DNA from 3 places in the Chromohalobacter sp. HP20-39 genome. Region 3 is predicted to be linked to each of the others. Evidence: predicted binding sites of a transcription regulator. Region 3 holds the regulator's gene; each other region holds the start of a gene.

Region 1 (10,232 bases), on a different contig from region 3:
ATCCCGAGCATCTACCCGTGGCCGAGCGGCGCGACGACCTGCTGGCGGCGCTCGACGAACACCAGATCGTCGTGGTGGCCGGGGAAACCGGCTCGGGCAAGACCACCCAGCTACCCAAGCTGTGTCTCGAGCTGGGACTGGGGCGGCGCGGCCTGATCGGCCATACGCAGCCACGGCGTCTGGCGGCACGCACCGTCGCCACGCGCCTCGCCGAAGAACTGGAAGTACCGCTGGGGGCGCAGGTCGGCTATCAGGTGCGCTTCACCGACCAGACCGATGAGCGCACGCTGGTCAAGCTGATGACCGACGGCATCCTGCTCGCCGAGACGCAGAACGACCCGGATCTGATGCGCTACGATGCGATCATCATCGACGAGGCCCACGAGCGCAGTCTCAACATCGACTTCCTGCTCGGTTATCTCAAGCGTCTGACCGAACGGCGTCCGGATCTCAAGATCATCATTACCTCGGCGACCATCGACGTCGAGCGTTTCAGCCAACACTTCGGGCGTGAAGGCAAGCCGGCGCCGGTGGTCGAGGTCTCGGGGCGCACCTACCCGGTGGACGTGTTCTATCGGCCGCTGGTGCGCGATGCCGACGACGAGGAAGACCGCTCCCTGCAAGAAGGCATCCTGCATGCGGTGGAAGAGATCGAGTCCATCGAGCGCGAGCGACGCTGGTTCAGCGGGCCGCGCGACGTATTGATCTTTCTGCCCGGTGAGCGTGAAATCCGCGAGACGGCGGATACCCTGCGGCATGCCGATCTCCGGGGCACCGAGATCCTGCCGCTCTATGCGCGCCTTTCCAACGCCGAGCAGAACCGCGTGTTCCAGTCGCACGCCGGGCGGCGCATCGTGCTGGCCACCAACGTCGCCGAAACCTCGTTGACCGTGCCGGGCATTCGTTATGTCATCGACCCCGGCCTGGTGCGCATGAGCCGCTACAGCTACCGCGCCAAGGTCCAGCGCCTGCCTATCGAGCCGGTCAGCCAAGCCAGCGCCGATCAGCGCAAGGGGCGCTGCGGACGTATCAGCGAGGGCGTGTGTATTCGCCTCTATAGCGAGGAGGATTTCCGGGCACGGCCGACCTACACCGAGCCCGAGATTCAACGCACCAATCTGGCCTCGGTGATCCTGTCGATGCTCGCACTCAAGCTTGGCGACATCGAAGCGTTTCCCTTCGTCGACGTGCCGGACTCGCGCTTCGTCAAGGACGGGTATCGTCTGCTCTATGAGCTGGGGGCCGTGGGAGCCGACAATCGCCTGAGCGAGCTGGGACGGCGCCTGGCCCGCTTGCCCATCGATCCCCGCCTGGCGCGCATGGTGCTGGCCGGTGCCGAGCAGGGCAGCCTGCGCGAAACCTTGATCGTGGTCAGCGCGCTGGCCGCTCAGGATCCGCGCGACCGCCCGGCCGACAAGCGTCAGGCCGCCGATCAGCAACATCGCCAGTGGCAGGATTCCGAGTCCGACTTCATGGCCTGGCTGAATCTTTGGCATGGCGTCGAGCATGCCCGCGAGACCTTGTCCGGCAACCAACTGCGGCGCTGGTGTCGCGACAACTATCTGAGTTATCTGCGCTTGCGCGAGTGGCACGATACTTTTCGCCAGCTCAAGCAATTGACCCGCGACATGGGGCTCGAGTCCTCCAGCGCGGTACTGCCGCCGAAGGAAGACGCCCCCGCGACGGCGCATCCGCGTGTCGACGGCGAACGCCTGCACAAGGCGCTGCTCTCGGGGTTGCTCTCGCACCTGGGGACGCTGCAGGAAAATCGCGAGTATCTGGGCGCGCGCAATCGCAAGTTCATGATTCATCCCGGCTCGGGACTAGCCAAGAAGACGCCCAAATGGGTCATGGCCGGCGAGCTGGTGGAAACCTCGAGGCTATATGCGCGTGACGTGGCGCGCATACAGCCGGCCTGGGTAGAGCCCATGGCCGAGCATCTGATCAAGCGCAGCCACAGCGAGCCGCATTGGGAAATGAAACGCGGTCAGGTGGTGGCCTTCGAGCAGGTCACGTTGTTCGGTCTGCCGATCGTGACCGGACGACGCGTCGATTATGCCAAGGTGGCGCCAGCGGAGGCGCGCGAGATATTCATTCGCCGCGCCCTGGTGGAGGGTGAGTATCGCAGCCAGGCCGATTTTTTCCAGCACAATCGCGCCTTGATCGACGACGTCGAGGAACTCGAGGACCGTGCCCGCAAGCGCGATATCCTGGTCGACGAGGAGACGCTGTTCGCTTTCTACGATGCGCGCTTGCCGGCGGACGTCGCCGGTGCCCGCAGTTTCGAGCGCTGGCGCAAGCAAGCCGAGCGCGAGGCCCCCGAGGTGCTCAAGCTCGACCGCGACACGCTGATGGCGCGCGACGCCGAAGAGATCACGCAGGAGGCCTATCCCGATGTGCTGGTGCACAACGGTGTGCGTTACCCGCTCAGCTATCATTTCGCACCCAGGCAACCCGACGACGGCGTGACCTTGACGGTGCCGGCGGCGATGCTGTCGCAACTCCCTGAAGGACGCCTCGAATGGCTGGTGCCGGGGCTCTTGCGCGAGAAGTGCATCGCGCTGCTCAAGACGCTGCCCAAGGCGATTCGCCGGCAGGTGGTGCCGATACCCGATTGGGTGGATGCCGCCCTGGCGACACTGGTGCCCGATGAGCGCCCGCTGACCGAGGCGCTGGGCGAGTTCCTGCGCCGACGTACCGGCGTGCGCCTGGGCCCTGATGACTGGCATACCGAGGCCCTCGAGGCACATCTGGTCATGAACCTGCGGGTGGTCGACCACGATGGCAAGGTGCTCGGCGAAGGACGCGACCTGGGCGCCCTCAAGCAGCGTTTCGACGAGGCGGCGAGCCAGGGCGCCAAGGCGCTGGCGGCGAGCGGGCCGACGGCCGAGGCGCTTGCCGAGCTGCCGACGCAAGCGATTCCCGAATCGCGTTCCACCCAGCAGGCGGGGATTCGCGTCGAGGCCTATCCGGCGTTGGTCGATCAGGGCGATAGCCTGGCCATCGAATCGTTCGATCATCCGAACAAGGCGCACGCGGCGCACCGCCACGGGGTCAAGCGCGCGGCGATGCTGCGTCTGCCCGAGCAGGTGCGCTACCTCGCCCGCGAGCTCAAGGGCGTGGACCGTTGTGCGCTGCTGTTCGCCAAGGTGGGTAGCAAGCAACAACTCGTCGACGACCTGATCGAAGCGGTCTTCCTGCAGGTGGTCGCCGTGGACCCGTTGCCGCGCGATCGCGACGCCCTCGAGGCGCGCATCGAGGCCACGCGGGGCGAACTCGTCGCCCATGCCGAATCCCTGGTTGCGACTCTCCAGAAGGCTCTGGAAGGGCATCTCGAGGTGACCAAGGCACTCAAGGGTAACCTCAATTTGTCCCTGGCCTTGGTCTACAGTGATTTGAAAGCCCAGATGGGGCGCCTGGTGTATCCCGGCTTCGTCAGCGACGCCGAGGCCTGGCTCGAGCAGTATCCGCGCTACATGCAGGCGGCTCTGATCCGGCTCGAGAAGGCGCCGCGTGAACGCAATCGCGATCAGGCGGCAATGCATCAGGTACACGAATTCGAGGAGCGCTTGCACGCGCGGCGCGAAGCCGACCAGCGCGAGGGACGCCGCGACCCGCATTTCATCGAGTTCGGCTGGTGGCTTGAAGAATTGCGCGTGTCGTTGTTCGCTCAGCAACTCGGCACTCTGGCGCCGGTGTCGGTCAAGCGCCTCGAGCGTCGCTGGGCGGAACTGACGGGGCGTCAGCAGTGACACCGCGAATCCTAACGACTATACGACAAGCGCACCTGGGAGTACGCTCATGACGCACGCGGTCATCACCGGAACGGGGCTCTATACACCGCCCAATGCCATCGACAACGCCACGTTGGTGGCCTCGTTCAACACTTGGGTGGAGCGCGAGAACGCGCGCCACCACGAGGCGATTCGTGACGGACACCGCGAACCGCTCGAGCACTCGAGCAGCGAGTTCATCGTCAAGGCCTCGGGAATCCACAGTCGCTATGTGGTCGAGGCGGCGGGTATCCTCGATCCTGATCGCATGCGTCCGCAGTTGGCCCCACGTGCCAATGACGAGCTCTGCGTACAGGCCGAGATGGGCCTGGAAGCGGCGCGCCAGGCGCTGTCCAATGCCCAGGTCACGCCCGATGCCCTGGATATGGTGATCGTGGCGTGCTCCAACCTGCAGCGGGCGTATCCGGCCATTGCCGTGGAGCTGCAGGCGGCGTTAGGTGCCGGCGGACATGCCTTCGACATGAATGTCGCGTGTTCCAGTGCGACCTTCGCCATCGATGTGGCCAACAATGCGATCCGTGCTGGCAGCGCCAGGCGCGTCTTGGTAGTGAGCCCGGAGATTTGCTCGGCGCATCTCAACTTCCGCGACCGCGACAGTCACTTCATCTTCGGCGATGCGTGCACGGCGGTGGTGGTGGAGGCCGATGACGTGGCGCGTGCCGCGGAGCGTTTCGAGATCATCAGTACGCGCCTGGTGACGCGTTTCTCGAACGCGATCCGCAATAATTTCGGCTTTCTCGACCGGGTCACCGAGCACGGGGTCGATGCCGAGCCGGCGTTCGTGGCCGACAAGCTGTTCGTCCAGGAAGGGCGCCAGGTGTTCAAGGAAGTATGCCCGCTGGTCGTCGAGTTGATCGGCGTGCATCTCGAAGCGGAGAATGTGGTGCCCGACGATCTCGAGCGGCTGTGGCTGCATCAGGCCAATCGCCACATGAACGACTTGATCGCACGGCGCGTGCTGGGCCATGCCCCTAGCGAAGGTGAAGCGCCGGTGATTCTCGACCGCTATGCCAACACCAGCTCCGCCGGCTCGATCATCGCCTTCCATCTGCATCGCCACGACCTGGCCGTGGGCGATATCGGGGTGGTCTGTTCGTTCGGGGCGGGCTACAGTGCGGGCAATATATTATTACGTAAGGTGCAAGCTTGATGAAAACGACCAAGTGGCTGGCCGTGGTATGCATGGTAGCGGCGGTGAGCGGCTGCGCGACGCAGGGCCAGGTGGATGCCAATCCCGACGATCCTTGGGAGAGTTACAACCGCAAGGTGTTCGCTTTCAACGACACCTTGGATCGCTATGCGTTGAAACCCATCGCCCAAGGATATGACTATGTGGCCCCCGAGCCGGTTCAAACCGGGGTGGGCAATTTCTTCAGCAATCTTGGTGAGATCGGAACCACGGTCAATAGCGTATTGCAGTGGAAGTGGGTCAACGCCGGCGTGGCGTCCGGGCGTTTCGTGATCAATTCCATTCTCGGCATCGGTGGGTTCCTCGACCCAGCCTCGCGCATGGGCCTCGTCGAGCGTGAAGAAGATTTTGGCCAGACGTTGGCTACCTGGGGAGTCGCGGAAGGCCCTTACGTGGTGTTGCCAGTCCTCGGGGGACGGACATTACGCCATACCTCGGGGCTCCCCGTGGATTGGTATACCGACCCGGTGACCTATGTCGAAGAAGATTCGGTGCGCTATGGCTTGCGCTTCCTTGATCTCATCGATACGCGAGCGGGACTTCTCGACCGCGAGAAGCTGATTCGCGGCGACCGTTATAGTTTCATTCGTGACGCGTATCTTCAGCACCGGCGCTACGAGGTCAACGATGGCGAGACGGGCAGAGACCCCTTTGCCAGCGGTGATTTCGGCGATGATTTCGAATACGACGAAGACGCCTTCGCCGATTGATCTCGAGACCCCACATGGCCAACGCACGTACTCTGATCGGTCTACTCGATACGCCCGGCGCATCGCGCGATGCACTGGCGCGTCTCATTGGAAGCGGGCGCTTTGCCGTATTGGCGGCGACGTCCGCCGACGCGTTACCCGATGATGTGGCCTTGGTGGTCGCCCATGTGCGTGCGGTCGAACGCGGTGACTGGGCTGCGTTGGCCGCGCGCTGGCCGACCATCGTGATCAGTGAAACGCGTCTCGATGGCGATCTGCTGCAGGCCGTCGACGCTGGGTTGGTCGATTACCTGGTCGAGCCGGAGGGGCATGGCGATATTCTGCGTCGTCTGATCGAGCGTTCCATCGAGCATCACCGGCTGAGCCAAGAGCATGCTCGCGACCGCCAACGCCTGGCCGAGCTCAATGAAAGCCTAAAAACCCATTTGGCCATGTTGCGGCTCGACCAGCAGGCCGGTTGGCAGATCCAACGCAAGCTGCTGCCCGCCAGCCCGATAACCCTGCATGGCGTGAGGGCCGATTACTGGCTAGCGCCGTCTCTTTATTTGTCGGGCGACTTTCTCGACTTTCAACGCTGTGATGCGCGCTATAGTTTCTTTTATTTCGTCGATGTCTCAGGACACGGGGCGTCATCAGCGTTCGTGACCGTGCTGCTCAAGTATCTCAGCAACCGTTGGCTGACGCAGTGGCGGTCGCAGGAGGCCGAGACATTCCCCGCGCGGTGCCTTACGGAACTCAATCGGGAGCTTTTGGAGACGGGGATCGGCAAGCATGCCACGGTGTTTGCCGGTGTGCTTGACCATGAGCAACACTATCTCCACTATTCGCTCGGCGCGCAGATGCCGATGCCTTTCTTGCAAGCAGGTCACGAAATCAGCGTGCTCTCGGGCGAGGGGCCGCCCGTGGGGTTGTTTCCCCATGTCGAGTTCCCCACCTATGGTTGTTCACTGCCGGAACGTTTTCGTTTGTGGCTATGCTCCGACGGCATTCTCGAATGCCTGGAAGGCGATACGCTCGATCAGCGTCTCAAGGCGTTGAAACACAGGATTGCCTCATGCACGTCGGTAGATGCGTTGAAAGACGAACTCGTGCTGGGCGATGAATTGCCGGATGATCTCACCATGATGACATTGAGTGGATTCGACCATGCATGAAGGGCGTATTCAGGCGGCGTTCGACGCTGGTGTATTCGTACTCAAGCTCAGTGGTGACGTGCGTCTGACGTTATGTGCGACGCTTGATCAGCAGGCCCAGCGCGTGGCCGACAGTCCGGGCCTGGTGGCGGTGATGATCGACCTGCGCGAGGCGACCAATGTCGACTCCACGGCGTTGGGTTTTCTGGCCAAGGTGGCCATGGCCGTCGAGGGGCGGCTCGAGCAACCGCCGACCATCGTCGCCGAGCATCCCGACGTGCGTCGTATGCTCGATGTCATGGGGTTCTCGCGGTATTTCACGCTGCTCGAGGCACCGCTCACCGAGCCGGCGAGCCTCGACGAGTTGCCGCAGGTGAGTGCCGACGCGCATGACATGCAGCAACGCATCCTCGAAGCCCACCGTATCCTCATGCGCATGAGCGATCACAATCGCGATGAGTTCCAGCCCTTGGTCGATCTGCTCGAGGAGCAGAAATCCGACTAGGATTTTTCCAAGGCGCACGCTGACGCACGATTGGCACGACCGTTCCATGATGTCATTGCCGGGACATCCCGTCACCGGCTTCAGTTACCGACGCTCATGCTCGGTCCCCAGTGAGCCCGTTATCGGCTATGATGAGCGCACTAGCGGTTAGCCTTCTTCATGATTGCGTATCGTCCCGTTCGGGGTGATGCGTCGACGTATGTTTTCGGGAGATGTCGTGACTCAACTCAATGCGCGGCGATTGGCATTGCTGGTAGCGGCCAACACCGCCCTGGCACCTTTTGCCATCGATGCCTACTTGCCTGCCATACCCACGCTCGCCGAGGCAGTGAATGCCAGTGTTCACCATACCGAACTGTCGCTGAGCGTGTTCCTGTTCGGGTTCGCTATCGGGCAACTGATCTGTGGCCCCTTGTCAGACCGCTTGGGTCGGCGCCCGGTGCTGCTGACCGGCCTGGTCGTGTTCCTGCTTGCCAGCCTGGGGATCATGCAGGTTTCGTCGCTGGAGACGCTGTGGGGATTGCGCTTCATTCAGGCGTTGGGCGGCGGCGCCTGTGTGGTCAATTCGGCGGCCATCGTGCGTGATTGCTTCAGCGGGCGCGAGGCCGCCAAGGTGATGTCGACCATGGCGATGATCCTGATGCTGGCGCCGCTCGTGGCGCCCACGGTGGGAAGCGTGCTACTGGGGATTTTCAACTGGCAGTCGATTTTCCTGTTCCTGGCCCTGTACGCGGCATTTCTGTTGTTCTTCCTGGGCACACGGCTGCCCGAGACCCACGGGCGCGATCCCGACGCGCCGTCACCGCGCCAAGTGCTGGGCAATTATCTCAGCGTGCTTCGTCATCGTGAGGCGATGGGATATATCTGTGCGGTGTCGATGTCATTCGCGGGCATGTTCGCGTTCATTACTGGCTCGCCTTATCTGTACATGGAGCATTACGGATTATCGGCGGCCGTCTATCCGTTCGTGTTTGGGGCCAACATCATCGTCATGGCCTCCTCGAACCGACTCAATATTCATCTCTTGAAGACCCGCACGCCGCAGCAGAACCTCGTCGTCGGGCTGGGCATACAGCTGTGTGCCGGTGTGGCGCTGGTGGCGCTGATCCTCTCTGGTCTGGATTCGATCTACAGCGTGGCGCCGCTGATGGTCGTCTTCGTGGGAATGCAGGGGCTGATCGCGCCCAACGCGATGTCGTCGATGCTGGATCACTTCCCGAAGATGAGCGCCACGGCGACGGCTTTGCAAGGGTGCCTGCAATTTTCCAGTGGTGCGTTCGCCGGCATGCTGGTAGGGGCCTTCGAAATCGCCAGTGCCTGGCCGACGGTGTTGACCATGCTCGGCGCCTCGCTGCTGGGCAATATCGGTGTGCGCTTGCTGGCCGGTCGAGCGCTGGGGGCGGAAACGCAAGTGGCTTCCCAGCGTTAGGCGGTGTCTCCTGAAATCCGCGAATAAGCGCAGCGTTTGCGTTCGTTGAGCTGTCGAGTACTGCTGATGTGATATTCGTCATCTCCTGTCATGAAGCTGTCATTTTTGTCGGGCATCTTAGGTGTCGCGAAGGTTGAACACTCTCATCGACAGGAGTTACCCGCATGAACCGTATACTCAAGAGCCGTGTCTTGAAGACCACTGCGCTGGCTGCCGCCGTGATGAGCGTCGCGGGTGTCGCCCAGGCTCAGGAGCGCCAGCAGCTACGTATCGTCGGTTCCAGTACCGTCTATCCGTTCGCCAGCTATGTCGTCGAGGAATTCGGTGCGACCACCGACTACCAGACGCCCGTCATCGAGTCCACGGGATCGGGTGGCGGTCTCAAATTGTTCTGTGAAGGTCCGGGAATTGATACGCCGGATATCACCAACGCGTCGCGTCGCATCAAGATCTCCGAATTCAAGCGTTGCCAGGAGAATGGCGTCACCGACATTACCGAGGCCAAGATCGGTTATGACGGTATCGTGTTGGCTGAAACGTCCGAAGGCCATGAGCCGATCAACCTGACGCGCAAGCAGATATTCCTGGCGCTGGCGGCGAAAGTGCCCCAGGACGGCAAACTCGTCGACAACCCCTACGAGAAGTGGAGCGATATCGACCCGTCGCTGCCGGATCGCGAGATCGAAGTATATGGTCCGCCGACCACGTCCGGTACACGCGATGCCTTCGAAGAACTGGTGATGGAACACGCCTCTGAGAACATGGAGGCATACGGCGGTGAAGGCTATACCGATATTCGTCAGGACGGTGCCTACATCGATGCCGGTGAGAACGATAACCTGATCGTCCAGCGCATCCAGGAAAACACCACGGCGTTCGGTATCTTCGGTTACTCCTTCCTCGAGGAAAACCAGGACATTCTGATGGCCGCGAGCATCGGCGGCGTGGAGCCCAAGCCCGAGGCGATCGGCTCTGGCAAATACCCGGTGGCCCGCTCGCTGTTCTTCTATGTCAAGAACCAGCATGCCGACAGCGTGCCGGCGATGTATCCTTACGCCAATCTCTTCTTGAGCGAGAAGATGATCGGCCCGATGGGCTACCTCAAGGGATTGGGGCTGATTCCGCTGCCGGAAAAACTGCGCGAAGAGCAGCGTGAAGATCTTGCCAACCGCGAGACGCTGAAGCTTAGCGATCTGAAGTAACGCTCGTGCAGATCGCCGGAATGGCCGGCAGCTTAGCTGCCGGCTCATTTGTTTGATGGGCCCAAGGAGATAAAAACCTCCATGGGAGAATGTTTTTCCGAGAGATCGATATGTCGACGAATATCGTCTTCCTGCTGTTTTGTGCAGTCCTCGTGGGGCTCGGCGGGGTGGCCTTTGTTCTGAGCCGGGCGAAAGCCACGCGGGTACGCGCGACGGGTACCTCGATGTACGCACAGCCGGATCAATATGGCTGGTTCGCGGTGCTTACCA
Region 2 (10,232 bases), on a different contig from region 3:
GCGCATAACCAGCCCTGGCCGGTGCTCGCCGCTGCCGCGCTCGGTCTGCTATTGATTGCCTGGCGTTGATCCCCCTATCAGCGCGCAATGTTGCTGCTATCATCCACCCACCACCTTTTTGTCTCGGGACCGTAACATCATGAGTGATACGCTTTCCCAGCTATCGGATGTCCTGGCCACACGCCGCCATGCCGACCCCGACAGCTCATACGTTGCCAAGCTCCATGCCCAGGGCCTCAACAAGATCCTGGAGAAGGTCGGCGAGGAGGCGACCGAAACCCTGCTTGCCGCCAAGGACGCCGAACACGGTGACGATAAAACGCGTCAAGCATTGGTCGCCGAAACCGCCGACCTGTGGTTTCATAGCTTGGTGATGCTCTCGCATCTGGACATCGACCATCAGGCGGTGCTGGATGAGCTGGCCCGGCGTTTCGGAATGTCCGGCCTGGAAGAGAAAGCATCACGCCAATCACCCTAATCGGCTCGGCCATGCCCGAGCATGAAGGAGATCTTCCATGTTAGGTGGAATCAGTATCTGGCAACTGCTGATCGTTCTCGGCATCGTCATCTTGGTCTTCGGCACCAAGAAGCTGCGCAACATGGGCAGCGATCTCGGCGGCGCCGTGAAGGGATTCAAGAGCGCGGTCGGCGAAGAGGAACAGAAAAAAACGCACGACGACGAGGACACGACGCAGCAGCGCGTCGCGCATGACGCCAACGAAGAAACGCTCGACACCCAATCGAACGCCTCGCAATCGTCCAAGGCCGACGAAAACTCAGAGCGGAAGTAACCCGCCATGTTCGATATGGGCTTTCTCGAGCTGATGCTCATCGGTGTCGTGGCCCTGTTGGTGCTGGGGCCGGAGCGCTTGCCCGCAGCGGCGCGCACCGTCGGTCTGTGGATAGGCAAAATAAAGCGCACGGTGTCCGGCATGCAGCGCGAGATCAACGCGCAATTGGAGGCAGAGGAACTGCGCCAGAAGCTCAACGAGCAGCAACGCAAGCTCGACGCCGGTCTGCACAAGGTCCGCGATGGGGTCGAACGCCACGCCGATACCGACACACATCACACCGGGCCGCGCCGCCCCCCGGCGGCGCCTGGACCGGATGATGACGCATCGGCGTCGGCCCCCGACGTTACCCCGGAAACATCCGACGCCTCGTCCGCCAAGGATTCCAACACCCCATGAGCGATACATCGCCACACGAACCGGAGGAGCACGCTCAGACGCCACTGATTGAACACTTGGTCGAGCTGCGCTCGCGGCTGGTCAAGGCAGTGGCGTTGATCGTGATCATCTTCGCCGCGCTTTACGCCTTCTCCAATGACATCTACAGCTTCGTCGCCGAGCCGTTGATGGCGCTTTTGCCTGCGGGCTCGCAGATGATCGCCACCGAAGTGGCCTCGCCATTCCTGGCGCCCTTCAAGCTGACGTTGTTTACGGCCTTTTTCATTGCCGTGCCCTTCGTGCTCTACCAGGCCTGGGCGTTCATCGCGCCGGGGCTCTATCGGCACGAGAAGGCCCTGGCGTTCCCCCTGCTCGCCTCAAGCATCCTGCTCTTCTATGGCGGCGTGGCGTTCGCCTATTTCGTGGTCTTTCCCCTACTGTTCGACTTCTTCGTCCACACGGGACCGGAGAACGTCACGGTGATGACCGACATCAATCAATATCTCAATTTCGTTCTCAAGCTTTTCTTCGCCTTCGGCGCGGCCTTCGAGATTCCCATCGCCACCTTTCTGCTGATCTGGACCGGCGCGACCAGCGTCGAAAGCTTGGGCAAGAAGCGCCCCTACGTGATCGTCGGCTGCTTCGTGGTCGGCATGATGATGACGCCCCCTGATGTAGTCTCCCAGAGCCTACTTGCCATTCCCATGTGGCTACTGTTCGAGATCGGCATTATCTTCGGCCGCCTGGTGCCACGTCACCGACGAGACACAGACACAGACACAGACACGGCAGAAGGCTAATCTTCACGCGCCCGCCCTTACCACTGGCGGGCGCATGGCGAGCCCTGTTTCATGTATATACTGAAAATGCTTGGCCGCTACTGTCACACTCCTGTCACGTAGGAGTGTCATACTTTCGAGTCAGCGGTTGATCACCAGCGACGACAGGGAGCTCATGATGGACGGTACGCGCTCTTCCGATGTTCCCCTCGGTAGCGACAACTCAACGTCCCAAGAGACCGGTGAAACGCCAACGCTTCGCGTCAACCGCACGCGTACGGGCATTCACGCAAAGCCCGCACCGTTTCCGGAAGCCGACCTCGATGACCCAGGGCTTTACTTCAACCGTGAGCTCTCGCACCTGCAGTTCAATATCCGCGTACTCGAGCAGTCCCTGGATCCCTCGCATCCACTGCTCAATCGGCTGACATTTCTGCTGATCTTCTCCTCCAACCTGGACGAGTTCTTCGAGATTCGCGTGGCCGGCCTCAAGCATCAGATCGCCCTGGCCCGCGAGGAAAGCGGCGCCGATGGCATGCCGCCACGCCAAGTGCTTGCCGAGATATCACGCATCGCCCACGAGCAGGTCGAACGTCAGTACCACATTCTCAACGAGACACTGATCCCCGCGCTCGAGGAACAGGGGCTGCGCTTCCGGCGCCGTACGCAGTGGACAAAGGCACAGGCCGATTGGGTGCGCGAGTATTTCGCCGAAGAGATCATGCCGGTAATAAGCCCCATCGGCCTCGACCCCTCACACCCCTTTCCGCGTCTGGTCAACAAGAGCTTGAATTTCATCGTCGAGCTCGAAGGCACCGATGCTTTCGGTCGCAAAGGGGGGCTGGCCATCCTCCCCGCGCCGCGCTCGCTGCCACGTTTGATGCGCCTGCCACGCGAGCTGAGCGAGGCCGGCTATACCGAATACGTCTTCCTGTCATCGATGATCCACGCCCACGCTCAGGAAGTGTTTCCCGGCATGCAGGTGCGCGGCTGCTATCAGTTCCGCCTGACCCGCAACGCCGATCTGGCCGTCGACCCCGAGGACGTCTCGGACCTAGCTTCGGCCTTGCGCGGTGAGCTGCTGGCACGGCGCTACGGCAGCGGCGTACGCCTCGAGGTAGCCGATAATTGCCCTGACCGACTGGCACACTTCCTGCTCACCCAGTTCGAGCTCGAAGCGGAGGATCTCTACCGTGTATCCGGCCCGGTCAACCTGACGCGGATGATGTCGGTACTCAGCGACGTCGACCGTCCCGACCTGCTTTATCGCACCTTCACGCCAGGACTACCACGTCAGGTCAAGGGCGACGTCAGCCTGTTCTCACAGATCGCCCAGAACGACATTCTGCTGCACCACCCCTTTCAGTCGTTTTCGCTGATTGAGGACTGGCTCCACGAGGCCGCCCAGGACCCGGACGTATTGGCGATCAAGCAGACCCTGTACCGAACCGGCGCCGATTCGCCCATCGTCAGCGCCCTGGTCGATGCCGCGCGCAACGGCAAGGAAGTCACCGTGGTCATCGAACTGCGGGCGCGTTTCGACGAGGCCGACAACCTGGCGCTGGCATCGCGCCTACAGGAAGCCGGCGCCATCGTCATCTACGGCGTCATGGCCTACAAGACCCATGCCAAGATGCTCCACGTGGTCCGCCGTGAGCGCGGTACGTTGCGCTACTACGCGCACCTGGGCACCGGCAATTACCACTCCAAGACCGCCAAACTGTATACCGACTACAGCCTGCTCACCGCCAACGAGACGCTTTGCGAAGACGTTCATAAGGTCTTTCAGCAGCTCTCGGGAATGGGCAAGCCACGTCAGATCGATACGCTACTGCATGCGCCATTCGTACTGCACGACCGCCTGGTGTCGATGATCGACCGCGAGGCACGCCATGCCGAAAAGGGTCACAAGGCGCAGTTGATCATCAAGTGCAACTCGCTCACCGAGCCACAACTGATCCGCGCGTTGTATCGCGCTTCGCGCGCCGGCGTACAGTGCGACCTGATCATTCGCGGCATGTGCTGTCTGCGCCCCGGGGTCGAGGGTATCTCCCACAATATCCGGGTGCGTTCGATCATCGGTCGTTTCCTGGAGCACACCCGTGTGTTCCACTTCCATAACGGCGGCAAGCCTGAAACCTGGTGCTCCAGCGCGGATTTCATGGAGCGCAACATGTTCCGTCGCGTGGAAACCTGCTTCCCGCTGCTCGACAAGAAACTCGCCCAACGCGTGCGCAAGGACCTGGCGACCTACATGGTGGACAACTGCCAAAGCTGGGAGCTAATGACCGATGGTCGCTACCGCCTCCTCGAGGCCGGCGATGCCGAACCGATCAGCACTCAGGAAACCCTGCTCTACGCCTACGCCGCCAAGCCCTGAGCTCGAAGCTCGAAGCTCGAAGCTCGAAGCTCGAAGCTCGAAGCTCGAAGCTCGAAGCTCGAAGGCAGCCTAAACCGAACCGCCTCCGTCGCCAGCTCACGCGACGGAGGCGGTTTTTGCTGTCAGCTTCCAGCCTTCAGTTACACCCCGACCTGACCACCATCGACTTTCTGGATCACCACCGTGGCCGCCCGCGGACGCACGCTGCCATTAGTGGCTTGTGTGGCATCCTGAGTCGCGGCATCGGCATTCGCCGGCCAATTGCCGGGATGCTGGATGTTGATGAACAGCGCCGTCTTGTCGGGCGTAGCAAAGATTCCCGTCACCTCGCAGCCGTTGGGGCCCACTGCAAACCGCTTGAGTTGGGTCTGATCATCGGCGCTGATCACCGAGGCGTCGTTATTGCCCCGCTTCACCGACGATGGCACCACGGCCAGCACCTGGTTGTTGGTGTGCTCTGCCACCCCGGCATAACCGTTATCGGTCTGAATCCAAAGAATGCCCTGGCCATCGCCGCGCTCGTCGTACCACAAGCCATCGGGGCTGGCGAACTGATTCGCTTCGGTAAGCCCAGAGAGGTTGACCGTGTCGTCTGCGGCGGCGCCAAAGACGAAAATCTCCCAATCGAAGGCAGTGGGCGAATGCGCCGACTCACGCCAGCGGATCACCTGTCCCCCCTCATTGCGGGGACGTGGATTGGCGGCATCGGTGGGGGCCGTGGCGTATCCAGCCCGCACCGCATCAATGGAGTCGCCATCATTGGTGTACGTCGGCTGCGTATTCTCCGCCGTACGATCGGAGTTGTTGGTCAACGTCATGTAGACCTCGCCGGAGACCGGGTCGACGGTCCCCCATTCCGGGCGATCCATCGGTGTTGCGCCCATCAGGTCAGCAGCGCTACAGGTATGCACGATCACTCCGGCCTGATCGTCGGCATCAAGTCCCAGTGCATCGGCCAAAGTGCGGCCCTCAGGCGTTTTCGCACCCGCCGTCAAAGGCAACCACTCACCACGGCCATCAGCGTCGAAGCGTGCGACATAAAGGGTGCCCTGATCCATGTACTTGGCGCCAATGGCAAGACGATCGTAACCTTCACCGGGACGATTGGCATCCGCCGGGTCCCACTTGGCATCGGAAACGAACTTGTAGATGTATTCATTGCGCGCGTCGTGCCCGGAGTAGAAAACGACCGGCTCGCCCGCCACGAGTTTACCGGGCCAGCAGCCTTCGTGGCGAAAGCGCCCCATGGCGGTACGCTTGACTGCCTGGGATTGGCCATCGTAGGGATCGATTTCCACGACATAACCGAAAGTCCGCGTCTCGTTGCGGTAATCATCTCGCGGTCCATTCCCACGCGGCGTGACATCGAAACGCGCGAATTCACCGCCACGCTCGCTCGCATTGCCGGCGGCGGTTTCCCAGCCATAGCGTCCCCGCTCGGTGGGCAACCCCAGACGAGCATCATCGACATGAAGCTCACCGGTATTGACGAAGACCTCCGGCCAGTTCTCTTCGCAGGTCAGGTAGGTGCCCCAAGGCGTAAAACCATGGGCGCAGTTGTTGTTAGTGCCTCGCGTGCGCGTGCCGTCCGGGGAGTAGCGGGTTTTGACGTAATCGCTGCCGGCCACGGGGCCCGACAACGCCATCGGCGTGGCACTGGTGAAGCGACGATTGTGGACATCGCCAGGCACATGCGACCAGCTACCATCGCTCTGCTTGCGTACCCGCACGATGGTGACGCCATGTGCGTTGATCTCGGTACGCACCTCGTCGGCAGGACGCTGGCCTGCATCGGCATTCGTCGGCCCGCCACGCGGCGCCCAGAGCGCCTGCTGATCGATATACTCGTTGTTGAGGGCCAGCAAGAAATCGCGCGAGGCATTATCCTCGCCCAGTGGGAAGGCATGCATGCCATCATGATGCATCCCCACGCTGTGTGCCTGCGCCTCGGCAGTCATTTCTTGCTCAGGATTCCAGGCCATTCCCTGATCATCGAGCGGCGTACCCCAAGGCACCAACACCTGAGCGGTGTAGCCCTCGGGCACCACCACCGCATCGGTACGCGAGCCGCGCAGCGAATCGAATGCCAGCGCCAGCGACGTCTTCTGGCCGCCGCTTTCCTGTGCCCTGGCCATATTGAGGCCGCCGATACCGCCCAACATGCCCAAGGCGGCCAGACTCAGGCCGCCGCGCATGATGTCGCGTCGCGAGACATGACGCTCCATAACGGATGAGAACGGCTCGTTATTGCTAGGGTTCAGATTGCTGTGATTCTCGATTTCCTTGCTCATGGTCTCTCCTCACGGCGGTCGACCGACAGGATCGTCGGCACATGTTATATGTGCCTTACCCTAGAGAGACGATATGACAGAGGAATGAAGCCTTCTTCAAGCGCGTGAGTTGCGCAATCGCTCGGCGGCCAATGCAAGCAAGTGCTCGGTCGTTTCCCAGCCCAGACAGGCATCGGTGACGGAAACGCCATAACGCATGGCTCCCGGTTGCAGCGACTGCTTGCCTTCTTGCAGGTGACTTTCCAACATCACGCCGACCAGATCGCGATCACCGGCCAGGCGCTGCTCGAGTACATCGAGCATGACCTCGGTCTGGCGGCGGTGGTCCTTGCGTGAATTGGCATGGCTACAGTCGACCATCAGGCGCGGCGTGATACCCGCGTTGTGTAGCTCGCGGCGACAGGCACGCACCGAGTCCGCATCGTAGTTGGGCTTGCCATGTCCACCACGCAGCACCACGTGGGTATGCGGATTGCCGTCGGTCTCGCGCATCGCCGGACGCCCCGCATCGTCGAGGGTGAAATGACGGTGCGGATGCGCAGCAGACTGCATCGCGGCAACGGCGACATCGACGCTGCCGTCGGTACCGTTCTTGAAACCTACCGCGGCGCGCAGGCCACTGGCCAACTCACGATGGACCTGCGACTCGGTGGTGCGCGCGCCGATGGCCACCCAGCTGAGCAGATCTTCCAGGTACGGCGCGGCCATCGGTTGCAGCAATTCGGTGGCCACGGGCATGCCCAGGGCAGCGATGTCGCGCATCAAGCGCCGCGAGACCTCCAGGCCATATGCCATGTCGTCGCTGCCATCCAGATGCGGGTCATAGGCGAGGCCCTTCCAGCCCACGATAGTGCGCGGCTTTTCGACATAGACACGCATGACCATCAGCAGACGGTCGTCAAGGCGCGTGGCAAGTTCACTGAGCTTTTCGGCGTATTCCAGCGCCGCACGCGGGTCATGGATCGAGCAAGGTCCCACCACCACCAGCAGGCGGTCGTCGCGGCCATCGAGAATGGCCTGGATCTCGCCACGCTGGCGTTCGATCTGCTCCTCCAAGGCGTCCCCCAGCGGCAGGCGCTGCTTGAGGTCACCCGGCGTGGGCAAAGGCTGATGCGAAGGCGCCGTGGCGACGTCGGGGCGTTGGGGCATCGTCAAGGGTGCGTTCATGTCGAGTCTCTTGTCTGGGCTGTCCGTCACGCGCGGACAGCGGAACTTCGTGTTCGTTGGTGGACGCCACCCAGCGTTTCACGGTCGGAGGTGGCAGCTAAGACCGACCGGACGTCGCTAAATCGCCAATAATATAGTGCCTGCGTGCTCTGCCATGCGCTGCCGATCTCGAACATGTTCTGCTCCCGTGTCATTCATCAAAAAAGGAGTGGATTAAACGCAAAAACCCCCGGTCGGGTTGCCGACCAGGGGTTCTAAGACGCTGGAGGCAACCCGGGGTAGGGCGTGCCTCGTGGCGTATCAGGTCATGTGACCCTACCGCCGGGCACGCCGGGGCTAAACCAATACCCATAGCTAAACCCGAACAACGCGCACACGACATCTTCCGCCGCCTGAATCGGCAGAGAATGCATGCTTGCGGTGATGGGTGCTATCGACATGGGTTGACTCCAAAACATACCTTCATCCTACACGGCTGTCGCCATTTGGCAAGCCCGCGGGAGAGCCATCGCTCATCGCAGGTGGCGGCCACCATCGACAGGCAATATCGCGCCCGTCACGAAATCGTTGTCGAGTAGGTAGCGTAGTGTCTGATAAATGACACCCGGCCCCGGCACTTTGGCCATCAATGATTTGGCCTTGGCCTTCTCGACATAGGCTTCGTCATCGCCGTCATTGAGCATGATCAAGGCCGGCGCAATGGCGTTGACCTGGATGCTTGGCGCATACATCGCGGCGAACGACAGGGTCAGGTTGTCCAACCCCGCCTTGGTCGCCGCGTAGGCGGCGTGCTTGCGCGAGCCTTTCTGAGTGACGTAATCGGTCATGTGGATGATGTCACGCTGCGGTTCCCGGCAGGCATCGAGCAGCTCGCGGGCATGCAGGTTGATCAGATACGGAGCCTGCATGTGCACGCGAAACAGACGCTCGAAATTGGCGCCGGCATCGTCATCGAGGCTATCCGGCGCCCAGTCGCTGGCATTATGGACGATGGCGCGCAGCGACGAGGTCTGCGCCTTGAGGCGCGCGATGAAATCGTGAATGCCCGCCTCGCTGGAGAAGTCCGCTGCCAGGGTCACCGCCCCGCGCCGACGCAATGCCTCCAGGGACTCGCGCTCGCGACGGTAGCTCATGATCACCGGCTGGCCATCGTCGAGCAGGCGCTCGACGCAATGGCGGCCCAGACGCTGAGCGCCCCCGGTGACGAGAATCGGTGATTGGCTCATGCGTCGTCCTCCGCGCGGCGCTCGCCGGGCGACAGCGGCGCGGTCTCGTCCGGCAGCGGAATCAACGGCACGCGCGGCGCATAGGCAAAGACATCCGAGAAGACCCGCTCAGGATCAAGCCCCAGTGGCACCAGCGTGTCAATACAGGCGTAGACCATGCCCGGCGACCCTGAGAGGTAGACATCGTCACCGGAAACATCACCCAGCGCCTCGGCGAGGACCGCATCGATACGTCCGACGTGACGTGTCACGCCGGGCGGCATGCTCGACACGGTGGCATTCTCCTCGGCCACGGTGTGCACCTCTATGTGCGCGTGCTGAGCAGCCCAGTGCAACGCCAAGCTTTCCAGATACAGATCGCGTGGGGACTTGGCCGCCCACCAAAGCCGAATCGGCCCGGGGTGACCATTGGCCAGCGCGGCCTCGACGATGGCCTTCATCTGGGCGAAACCAGTGCCCGCCGCGATCAGTGTCAGCGGCCGCCGGCTGTGAGTATCCAACACGCAGCCGCCATTGGGCAGGCGCACCGTCAACTGGGCGGCATGCACGAGAATCTCGCGCAGGCGTGCCGAGTTGCTGCGTTCCGGCCAATGCTGGACGTGCAATTCGATGATGCCGTCATCGACATGCGCGTTGGCGATGGAGAACGGCACCCAGGTCTCGTCGTCGAGCTTGAGTTCCAGATACTGCCCGGGAGCATGCGCGATGGCCTCGCGGCGCCCCGCCAGATGAACGCGGAATACGTCGGTCGTCAGGTCCTCGACCGATTCAACATGGCAGGTCAGGGTCTTAGGCGTCATCGTGTCCTCGTTCGTCGCTCGCGGGCGAATGGCGGGGGGCCGGTGGCGGCGTAGCGATGCCGTATTCCTCCCAGCGCGCGTCGACACGCCGCTTGACGGCATCGTCCATGACGATGGGCGTGCCCCACTCGCGGTCGGTTTCGCCTGCCCATTTGGTGGTGGCATCGAACCCCATCTTCGAGCCCAGGCCCGCTACCGGCGAGGCGAAGTCGAGATAGTCGATCGGCGTGTTCTCGACCATGACCGTATCGCGCGCCGGGTCCATGCGCGTGGTGATTGCCCAGATCACGTCTTCCCAGTTGCGCGCGTCGACATCATTATCGAGCACGATCACGAACTTGGTGTACATGAACTGGCGCAAGAAGCTCCAGACGCCCATCATCACGCGCTTGGCGTGACCTGGATACTGTTTTTTCATGG
Region 3 (10,232 bases):
CCAGCAGGCCAGCATGCCGCGACAGGGAGTCCTGGCACGGTTCGACCGTTTCGCCCGCAGCGAGCTGGCGTGCCACGCGCGCCAGCGTCTCAGCCACGTCATCGGCCGCCTCTGTCACCACCGCATTATCATCGCCCGCAGCGCCAGCCGTTCCACGGTGAGCGCCCAGCGCCGAGAGATAACTCAGCAAGGTGTGTGAATGCACCAGAAAACGCAGCCCGACATCGGCGTCCTTGCGAAAGTGGCCCGGCTCCAACAGCACATTACCCAGCGTCGTGGAAAGCGCCGCGTCGGCGTTATGGGCATTGCGCCGCGCCAGCCGATAATCGAGATCGTCGCGTTTGCCACGCGCGTACTGGCCGAGGATTGCGCGCAGGTAGGCCGCACTGGCCTCGAGCGTCGCCGCCGCCTGGCGATGCAGCCCGCGCCCTTGCCAGTCGGGCAGGATCACCAGCACTGCCAGGCCCGCGATGGCGGCGCCCAGCAGGGTATCGAACAGACGCGGCCAGATCAGCCCAAAGCCGTCGCCGACTTGATTGAAGCAGCACAGCACCATCAGCGTGATGGCGGCCGTCGCCAGCGTGTAATGATGTGCCCGCATGGCGAAGAAGGCGACGCCGGCAGCCACCGCAATCAACGCCTGGATAGGCTCGCCGGGAAACAGCGTGATCAGCGCCCAGCCGGCGACCAGGCCCAGCACTGTGCCCTGGATGCGTTGGCGCAGGAAACGCCGCGTGGCCCCGAAATTGGGCCGGCACACGAACACGCTGGTGAGCAGGATCCAGTACCCTTGAGTGGGATGGATCCAGTGCAGCAAGCCATAGCCCACTACCAGTGTCACGCTCAAGCGTAGCGCATGGCGAAACACCGGTGACGCCAGACTGACATGCGCATGGAGACGTTCGACGACATCGTGCAGCCCGCGTGGCGAGCGGTCGAACAGACTGCTGTCCTCATGATCGGCCCGCGCATCGGGATTGTCGGCACCGGCCAACTTGTCTTCCAGCGTGGCGAGGTTATCGGCCAGCGCCGACAGCGAGCGCAGCAGGTCGCGCCATTCGTCGCGTCGCTGGGCATGCAGGTTGTTCAGAGATGCGTTGAAATCCTCCAATGCCTGGGCGCTGGGACCGTGATCGAAGGGACGGTCGAGCAGCAACGCACGACTCAAGGCCTTGCAGGCACGCCCTTGCTGATCGAGTAGGCGCTGGGCGCGAAAGAGGATGTCGTGATGGAAAAATGCTTCGGCCAGCGCACCATACGGATAATGCGAGGAACTCGCCCGCTCGTGGATATCCTGCGCGATGAAGTAGAGCCGCAGGTAGCGATTGAGTTTGCGTCCGCCTCGCTGTCCTTCGAGGCGGCGGAAAATCATCTCCTTGCTCTGGTTGAGTGCCGCCACCACGCGGCCATTCTGCTGGGCCAGCGCCAGACGCTGCTGCTCGATATCCATCCCTCTCAGCGGCTCGAAAAGCGCCGACTTGAGGCGCAAGTAAACGCCCAACTCGCGAAAGACGTGCGCCAGGCTCAACTTGAGCGGATGACGCGAAAACAAGGCGCACCACACCACCGAGATCGCCCCGTACCAAGCCGCGCCCGAGACCAGCAGCAACGGCTCGCGCCATAGCTCGCCCAGTGCCACACCGCCGTGCTGCTCGAGGCTGATCATGGTGTAGATGGCGAGAATCAAGGTCGCGGTGGCGATAGTCGCATAGCGCTGTCCTACCGCACCGAGCATGGTCATGCCGAAACTCGACACACCAAGGCCCACCGCGAAGATCACGGGATGCGCAAACGTCAGCTCCACCGACACTGCGGCGACGGCGAAACACACCAAGGTCACCAGCAGCGCCTGCAGGCGTCCCTGCCAGGTATCGTCGGTCTCTGCCAGGGCACTGGCGATGATGCCCAGGAACAGCGGGATCAGCTTGCCCATGTCGTCGAGATACCAGCACAGCGCCATGACCCCGGTCAGGGCGATGAATACACGCAGGCTGTAGGCGAAGGACTCCAGGGTCCAGAGGCGTCTAAGCGGTTGGGTCAACGACGTCGGCAGCATATCTCTCGGTCGAGCGGTCACAAGCCAGGAAGTCGCGCCATGCACGACACTACGACGTTAGTATAACGAAACCGACCGAGCCAGGGCGACTTGCATCGGGTGGCGGGTGCTAGCGCAGGTGCTTGAGCAACCCTTGTAGCCGCTCCAGGTCGCGCGAATCGCCGACCAGACGCAAACGACCGCTTTGCAACCCGTCGAAGAACGCACGCGCCGTAGGGCGCTTGAGAAACGCCACGCCGGCATGGGCATCGCGAAAGCGCAATTCCAGATCAAGATCGATGGGTAAGCCCGGCGCGTCCTCGATGGCCTCGGGGCGCATGCGGTAATGGCGCGCGAGGCTGAGATCCTCGGTGGCGACGCCCCAATCGAAGCGTTGCATGTCCGAGAGCTTCTGCTGAAAACGCGGATTGCGACGTCGAGCACGCTTGAGCATGACACCCAACAGCCACAGCATCAGACGCAGTTTCATGCGCGCCTCGCCACATAGAAAAAGAAGGGAAAGGAGAAGAAATTGCACGGAGCGCCGGTGGATAGATGGCCCGAACACTCCGTGCCATCACTCACTTCACGGCGTCCTTGAGCGCCTTGCCGGGCTTGAACGCCACGGTCTTGCTCGCCGGAATGGTCAGCGGCTTGCCCGTCTGCGGATTCTTGCCGGTGCGCGCGGCACGCTCGCGTACGGTGAAGGCACCGAACCCGATCAGCGAGACATCCTGGCCCTTGGAGACGGTACCTGTGATCTCATCGAGAATGACATTAAGGACCTGACTGGCCTTGTCCTTGGAAAGATCGGCACGATCGGCGATCGCCGCGGCGAGTTCTGGCTTGCGCATAAAGCCCTCCTGGTTTGGCAACGAATGCGACATCTCTTTGATATCGCTTGTTGTTTTTCAATGAGCGAAACAAACGCCACGCCATCGGCGCAGCGCTGACACTACCCACCTAATGCGCCAGACCGGTACCTACCGGCATGACGACCTAAGCTAGGGTAGCAACGGCGGGGCGGCCCGCGCCAGCTCGACTTTCCGACGTACGCAAGCGCCTGTCAATGCAAACCCCAGCAAATAGCCGTTTTCATCCTCGGCGAGCGCACTGAGATCGTCGCCCTCGCCCTCGATCCGCCAGCGTGCCGGTGCCTGCCGCGGCGGCAGGACCACCACCGGGCATGACGGGGTCTTGACCAGTACTGGCCAGGCACCGTAAGCGACCGGCGTCGGCGTCCCGGTCAGGGTCGCTGCCAGCGCCTTGGCACTGGCTTGAAGCGGTTGCACGTACATGGCATTGAGCCCCGCCACGCAGGCGCAATCGCCCAATGCATGAATGCCGGGCTGCACGGTCGCCAGGTAGCGGTCAGTCTGGATACCCGCCTCGGAAACCGCGAGCCCGGCGGTATCGGCCAGTGCGGTACGCGGCGAGAGGCCGGTGGCGATCAACACCAGGTCGGCGGACAATGCCTCACCATCGTCCAACACCAGCGAGACTGCCTCGTCATCACGCTGGAGCTGCGCGAGGCTACGTCCCAGGCGCAGGTCGGCGCCCGCCTTGCCCAGCGCGGCCCCCAGCACCTGACCCAGCGGCAGCGGCAGCAGACGCGTCAGCGGCGTTTGCTCAGGCGCGACGAGCGCCACGCGATGCCCCCCGGCAAGCAGATCGTCGGCGAACTCGCAGCCCACCAGTCCGGCGCCGACGATCGCAACGCGCGCGGCGCCGCCATGGTGCGACAAGACGGCATGAAAACGCCGATAGTCGTCGAGGTCGTTGATAGTGAAGACGCGATCGCGCACGTCGTCAGACACCGTGAAGGGCGCGCTGGGCGCGGCCCCGGTGGCCAATACCAGCTCGCCGTAAGGAAGGCGTTCCGCGCCGATGGCCAGTGTCTGCGTTCGCGGATCGATGGCATCGACCCGCGTGTGCGTGCGCACCGTCATCTGGAGCGCATCGGCCACATCGATGGGGGAACGCATCGCCAAACGCTCAGGCGGCATGCCCTTGGCGAAACCCGTCGACAACAGCGGTTTCGAATAGTCGGCGCCGCTATCGGCGGTGATCAGGGTGATGGCACGCCGCGCATCGCGAGCACGTACCTGCCGGGCCAGGCCCAGGCCAGCCATGCCGCTGCCGACGATGATCAAGGGGTCGCTCATTGGCGCCTCGTGCTACGCATGACAAAAGGGGGACGACGCAACGATACGACAGCGCGGACGCCGCAATAGCGCATCGTACACGCATGATACACTAATGTACTTTAAGCCTGATCTTACGCATGACACACGACCGTTTCAGCGCTGGCCCACACTGGCTGCCGGCCGCCGCCCAGCGCCCCCGCATGAGTCCCGCTTGGTGGCGCTGGGTCGCCTCGCGCGACTCGCTGACCGCGCATCTGCGCGCTGCCAGCACACAGCCCTTCGGAGTACGGCTGCTCGCTCAGGGAATCAGCCATCCTCGAGGCGACGAGGCCCGGGCGCTGGGGCTCGACCCCCGAGCCCGTATCTGGCGGCGCGAGGTCCTGTTGATGCTGGGCGACACAGCGTGGGTCACGGCACGCTCGGTGGCCCCACTGGCGTCGCTTCAAGGCACGCGACTGCAGTCGCTGGGGACACGTTCGCTGGGTAGCTGGCTGTTTCGCCAACCCGGCCTCGAACGCGGCCCTATCGACATCATTCGGTCGCCGGCTCCCTCGCTCGTCACGGCACACGACCGCGCCGCGCCCTGGGGGCGACGCTCGATCCTGCGCCTGGGGCGTACATCGATTCTCGTCCAGGAATTCTTTCTCGACGCCATGGACGCTGACCTCGCGTTATCATCGCGCTAAGCTGGTCGCTCACGTTTTCACAGGCACGTTGTTCAAGTTGTTAGAGGAGAGCCCGATGTCCGCCGATTCATCCGACGCCGCGCGCCCTACCGGCCTGGCCCGCGTGCCGGACTTCCTGCGCCTGACGCGCCTGGACCGGCCCATCGGCACTTGGCTCCTGATGTGGCCGACGCTATGGGCGCTATGGCTGGCGGCCGAGGGCATTCCCGAACGCGGCACACTGCTGATCTTCGTCGTCGGCGTGTATGTGATGCGCGCCGCCGGGTGCGTGGTCAACGACTACGCCGACCGGCATTTCGATGGCCACGTCAAGCGTACGCGTGACCGGCCGTTGGCCACCGGGCGCATTTCCGAGAGGGAAGCCAAGGCCACCTTCGCGGTGCTAGTGGTGATTGCCTTCGGCCTGGTCTGCCTGACCAACCTGCCCACAGTGCTGCTGTCGTTCGCGGCACTGGCGCTGGCGGCCACCTATCCGTTCATGAAGCGCTATACGCATTTCCCGCAGGTGGTGCTGGGCGCGGCTTTCTCGTGGGGGATTCCCATGGCGTTCATGGCCATTCAGCGCCAGGTACCGCTCGAGGCGTGGTTGCTACTCGCTGCCAATGTGGCCTGGACGGTGGCCTACGACACCGAATACGCCATCGTCGATCGCGACGACGACCTCAAGGTGGGCATCAAATCCACGGCAGTGCTGTTCGGCCGCGCCGACCGGCTGATCATCGGGTTGTTGCAGGCCCTGACCGTCGCGCTACTCGCCTGGGTCGGCCTGCGTCTGGCGCTCGGCGGCTTCTTCTGGCTGGGTCTGGCCGCCATGGTGGCGATCTTCGTCTACCAGCACTCTCTGATTCGTTATCGCGAGCGCGATCCTTGCTTCCGCGCCTTCCTCAACAATCATTGGGCCGGGCTGGTGACCTTCGCAGGCATCGCCCTGGCGTTATGGCCTATGTGACGCTATGAGCTATAGGTAAAGAGCACGATTGTCACGAAGCTGTCACATTAGCGCGTTGTAATCGTCATGCTGATGTCATTCATGAGTGATTCGCTGCATCGCGATCCGCAAGAGGCCCACGCCCATGACCGCCAAGACCGTGCTCATCGTCGATGACGAGGCGTCCATCCGCGAAATGATCGCAGTGGCGCTGGAAATGGCCGACTACCGCGTGCTGGAAGCCGACAATGCCCAAACGGCACACGCCATGGTGGTCGATGACCAGCCCGATCTATTGCTGCTGGACTGGATGATGCCCGGCACCAGCGGTATCGAACTGGCGCGACGTCTCAAGCGCGATACCGCCACCGCCGAGTTGCCGATCATCCTGCTCACCGCCAAGAGCGAGGAAGACAACAAGATTCAGGGGCTGGAAGCCGGCGCCGATGACTACATCACCAAGCCGTTCTCGCCGCGGGAGCTGGTGGCACGCCTCAAGGCCGTGCTGCGACGCGCCACGCCCACCGGGGTCGAGGACACGGTGGAAATCGACGGCTTGCGTCTCGACCCCGTCAGTCACCGGGTCAGCGCCAACGGCGAAGCGCTGGACGTGGGCCCCACCGAGTATCGGCTCCTGCAGTTCTTCATGACGCATCAGGAGCGCGCCTACACCCGTAGCCAGTTGCTCGACCAAGTCTGGGGTGGCAATGTCTACGTCGAGGAGCGCACCGTCGACGTGCATATTCGCCGCCTGCGCAAGGCGCTCGGCGATGACCACCAACACCTCATCCAGACGGTACGCGGCACCGGTTATCGCTTCTCCACCAAGGAGTAGCGCACGTGTACTATTGGACCAATGAACTGTGGCGTCTGGCGTATATCGTCATCGGTTTCGGTGTCCTCGGGTGGCTCTTCGGCGAACCCGGCTGGGGGCTGGCCGCCGGTCTCGGACTCTATGTCTATCTACATCTGCGCCATTTGCGCGCCCTGTATGTCTGGCTGACCCAGCATCCGCATGACACCCCACCGGTCGGCGCCGGGGTCTGGGGCGACCTGTTCGACCGCCTCTACAAGTATCAGAAGACCCAGCGTCAATCGCAGGCCCGCCTGCGCGATATCATCCGCCGCGTACAGGACTCCTGCGAGGCGATGCGCGATGCCGTGGTCATGCTCGACCGACATGGCGACCTGGAATGGTGGAACAGCGCCGCGGCCCAGATGCTCGGCTTTCAAACGCCCCATGATCGCGGCCAGCACATCACCAATTTCTTGCGCGACCCGCGCTTCGTGGCCTATTTCAATGCCCGCGATTACCGCGAACCGCTGACCCTGGCCTCACCGATACGCGATGACGTGACGCTGCAATACCAGGTCACGCTGTTTGGCGACAACGAGCGCCTGGTCATGGCGCGCGACATCTCGCGACTGCATCGTCTCGAGCAGATGCGGCGCGACTTCGTGGCCAATGTGTCGCATGAGCTGCGCACCCCGCTCACCGTGTTGACCGGTTATCTCGAGACCTATCTCGATCAGGCCGATCAACTACCGTCGCGCTGGCAACGCGGCCTCGGCCAGATGCAGGAACAGACCCAGCGCATGCAGAACCTGGTCGAGGATCTGCTGCTGTTGTCGAAGCTGGAAACCGATCAGACCCGCGACGATCCGGCTCCGCTGGACATGGTCACGCTGCTGGAAAACATTCGCGACGACGCCGCCAACCTTTGCGCAGGCAGCCACGAGATAGCCCTGGACATCCACACCGACCATTGCCTGCTGGGTGACGAAGGCGAGATGCGCAGCGCCGTTTCCAACCTGGTCTTCAACGCCGTGCGTTACACACCGCCGGGGAGCACCGTCACGCTACGCTGGAAGCCCTGGAAGGAGGGCGCCGCAGTCGAGGTCGAAGATGACGGCGACGGTATCGACCCCGTGCACCTGCCACGCCTCACCGAACGCTTCTATCGTGTCGACAAGGGCCGCAGCGCCGCCAATGGTGGCACCGGGCTGGGGCTGGCCATCGTCAAGCATGTGTTGCTGCGTCACGACGCGCATCTCGACATCGACAGCCACCCCAGCCAGGGCGCGCTTTTCCGCTGTGTTTTCCCCGCCACGCGCGTGCGCACCGCCCCTGAAGAACGGCGTGCCGTGGGCGGCGACTAAACGTTTCAGAAAAATGCCCGCTCGACATATCAGCCGTTGGCGACACGTCGTGGCGGTTGGTCTTCCAACTTCTCGCGACATGCCAACGGGCAGTTGCCGCAGTAGCCGAGTCCAGGGAGAAGGTAGCGAATGCAGCAGACACGCCGCGTGCGTTCGATGTCGCCTGCGCTGCTTTCACGATAGCGAATGGGACGAAACAGCGGGTTGCGCTGGCCATCGGCCAATTCCCGAAGGGTCATCAGACGACCGCCCGTCTCGGCCCGCGCCTGGGCGCCCGGCAATGTGTAGAGCTGGGAGATGAGGTAGTCATAGTAGTGCCCGAGATTGCCCCATAGTGCGCGGGGCGCGATGCCGGTGTGCTCGGCCATGCAGGCAATCGCCGGTTCCCAAGTGTCGCGTATCATGGGAAGAAAGCGTGTCTCGGCTTGGGTCGTGGCGAGTGGTGTGGTGGTGTCTTCGACGACCAGTGCCTCGATGAGCATATCCTCACCGAGTACCAACCCCAGCCGCGACAGCTCGAGCGGTAATTGTCGCTCCGCCAGCAAGTTATGTGCCGCCCCCAGATAGGTCGTGAGCGCCAGAAAATACTTCGACCACAGCGAGATCACGGCCCGAGCATCACCATGCTGATGCTCGGCACCATAACGTTTGAGGATCTGCACCATCCCGGGCTCGGAGAATACATCTCGCGCCGCCCAGGTCGCGGTGGGCGCCTGATCCCAGGTAACCAGCTTGCGATCCATCCCTTTCAAGGGACCGGTATAAAACCGATCAAGCAACACTGACATCGAAAGCTTTCCTGTGGCGAGGCCAAGTGGAAGGCGTGGGTCATCGACCCACGCTTTGAAGCGTAAATGAAAACCACTCGCGTCTCAAACGCGCTAGAAATTGTAGGTCAGACTCGCGCGAACATTACGCTCCGCTCCGAAGTAGCAATATTGAAGCGAATTGCAGGAGGCGACGTATTCCTTGTCGAGCAAGTTACCCACGTTGAGACGCACTTGCATGCCTGGCATACCCATCTGGCTCATGTCATAGCCCAACATGGCATCGACCAGCGTGTAGTCAGGAACTTTCTCGGTGTTGGCACGATCTGCGTAGATATCGGCGTAATAACGCACCCCGAGACCGGCATCCAGACCTGCGAGCGTCTCGCCCTGGAAGGCATAGTGGCCCCACAGGCTAGCTTGATGGCGCGGCGCGTAAATGGCGTGACTGCCTTCTTCGTCCGGGTCTTCGCTCTTGGTGTAGCGGATATCGGTGTAGCTATAGGCCGCCTGCAACCGCAAGCCCTCGGTCAACTGCGTGCGGGCTTCCAGTTCCAGGCCTTGCGACTCGATCTCGCCGATGGAGCGATAAGGGTCGGTGGGTTGCTCCTTGGTGGCGACGTTTTCCTGGGTGATGCGGAACAGCGAGAAGCTGTAGCGATCCTGGGTACCCGGCGGCTGGTACTTGAGGCCGGTTTCCCACTGCTCGCCCTCCATCGGCTCGAGCACGTCACCCTCAGCATCGACGAAGCTGGTCGGCGTGAAGGCCGTGTTATAGCTGACGTAGGGCGCGACACCATTGTCGAATAGATAGAGCGCACCGGCCCGACCACTGAACTGGGTATCGTCCAGCTTGTCCTCGCTATCTTTCAGGTAGTCGGTGTTCTCGATATTAACCCAGTCGTAGCGGCCCCCGAGCGTCAGACGCCAGCGATCGAACGCCATCTGATCCTGTAGATAAACCCCCGTCTGTGTCAGTTCGTGACGTTCGTCGCTGGCTGTGGCGATCGCTCCCACAGGATCGGCGCCGTACTGCGGATCGAAGGGATTGATATTCGGGAAAACGCCAGATGTGTAGACGATATCGTTCTGGCGTGTCTGATAGTCCACACCGACAAGCACAGTGTGGTCGATGAAACCACTGCTGAGCTTGGCTTCCACTTGGTTATCGATAGTCCAGGCTTCCAGCGACTCCTGGGCGCCATAATAGTAACGCTTAAGCTCATTGCTATTTCCGTCAACCCAGACGTTTTGCCCTATCAAGTTGCCCGCACTGTCGTAAAGGTATTCAGCACCTTGGGTGACTTGGTCCATAGCGATGTCGGCATTCAGATAACGCAGCTTCTGACGCGCGGTCCAGTCGTCATTGAAGCGATGTTCGAGGCTGTAACCGAACATGCGTTGGGTACGCTCGAACTTGTCGTAAGCGTCTTCGCCATCGAAGAAGTTATTGCTGATCTTCTGTCCATTGTGACTTTCCACCGCTCCCTCGTAAGGCACGCCGGAGTG

The links. The regulator PhoB, encoded in region 3, activates phosphate uptake and scavenging genes when phosphate is short. The targets are predictions, from matches to a motif close to TGTCATANNNNTGTCANA.
Region 1: RVY79_RS14295 (PstS family phosphate ABC transporter substrate-binding protein) is a predicted target of PhoB. The motif match lies at 8,847-8,864, and genes of this name have one in related genera.
Region 2: ppk1 (polyphosphate kinase 1) is a predicted target of PhoB. The motif match lies at 2,051-2,068, and genes of this name have one in related genera.

Annotation. Positions count from the first base shown of each region.
Region 1 is NZ_JAWHTP010000008.1:68,492-78,723, forward strand. Features, by position in the region: gene hrpA (ATP-dependent RNA helicase HrpA) at 1-3,752, shown strand, start outside; gene RVY79_RS14270 (beta-ketoacyl-ACP synthase III) at 3,802-4,944, shown strand; gene RVY79_RS14275 (VacJ family lipoprotein) at 4,944-5,693, shown strand; gene RVY79_RS14280 (PP2C family protein-serine/threonine phosphatase) at 5,708-6,847, shown strand; gene RVY79_RS14285 (STAS domain-containing protein) at 6,840-7,331, shown strand; gene RVY79_RS14290 (Bcr/CflA family multidrug efflux MFS transporter) at 7,549-8,760, shown strand; gene RVY79_RS14295 (PstS family phosphate ABC transporter substrate-binding protein) at 8,925-9,962, shown strand; gene pstC (phosphate ABC transporter permease subunit PstC) at 10,073-10,232, shown strand, end outside.
Region 2 is NZ_JAWHTP010000009.1:83,148-93,379, reverse strand. Features, by position in the region: gene ubiB (ubiquinone biosynthesis regulatory protein kinase UbiB) at 1-69, shown strand, start outside; gene RVY79_RS14930 (phosphoribosyl-ATP diphosphatase) at 140-478, shown strand; gene tatA (Sec-independent protein translocase subunit TatA) at 516-791, shown strand; gene tatB (Sec-independent protein translocase protein TatB) at 798-1,190, shown strand; gene tatC (twin-arginine translocase subunit TatC) at 1,187-1,969, shown strand; gene ppk1 (polyphosphate kinase 1) at 2,127-4,328, shown strand; gene RVY79_RS14905 (PhoX family phosphatase) at 4,469-6,619, opposite strand; gene RVY79_RS14900 (3-deoxy-7-phosphoheptulonate synthase) at 6,716-7,786, opposite strand; gene folM (dihydromonapterin reductase) at 8,299-9,012, opposite strand; gene RVY79_RS14890 (NAD(P)H-flavin reductase) at 9,009-9,812, opposite strand; gene ubiD (4-hydroxy-3-polyprenylbenzoate decarboxylase) at 9,802-10,232, opposite strand, start outside.
Region 3 is NZ_JAWHTP010000002.1:410,017-420,248, reverse strand. Features, by position in the region: gene yccS (YccS family putative transporter) at 1-2,056, opposite strand, end outside; gene RVY79_RS05480 (hypothetical protein) at 2,166-2,525, opposite strand; gene RVY79_RS05475 (HU family DNA-binding protein) at 2,617-2,889, opposite strand; gene RVY79_RS05470 (FAD-dependent oxidoreductase) at 3,040-4,200, opposite strand; gene RVY79_RS05465 (chorismate--pyruvate lyase family protein) at 4,320-4,868, shown strand; gene ubiA (4-hydroxybenzoate octaprenyltransferase) at 4,924-5,817, shown strand; gene phoB (phosphate regulon transcriptional regulator PhoB) at 5,942-6,631, shown strand; gene phoR (phosphate regulon sensor histidine kinase PhoR) at 6,637-7,956, shown strand; gene fhuF (siderophore-iron reductase FhuF) at 7,986-8,744, opposite strand; gene RVY79_RS05440 (TonB-dependent siderophore receptor) at 8,838-10,232, opposite strand, start outside.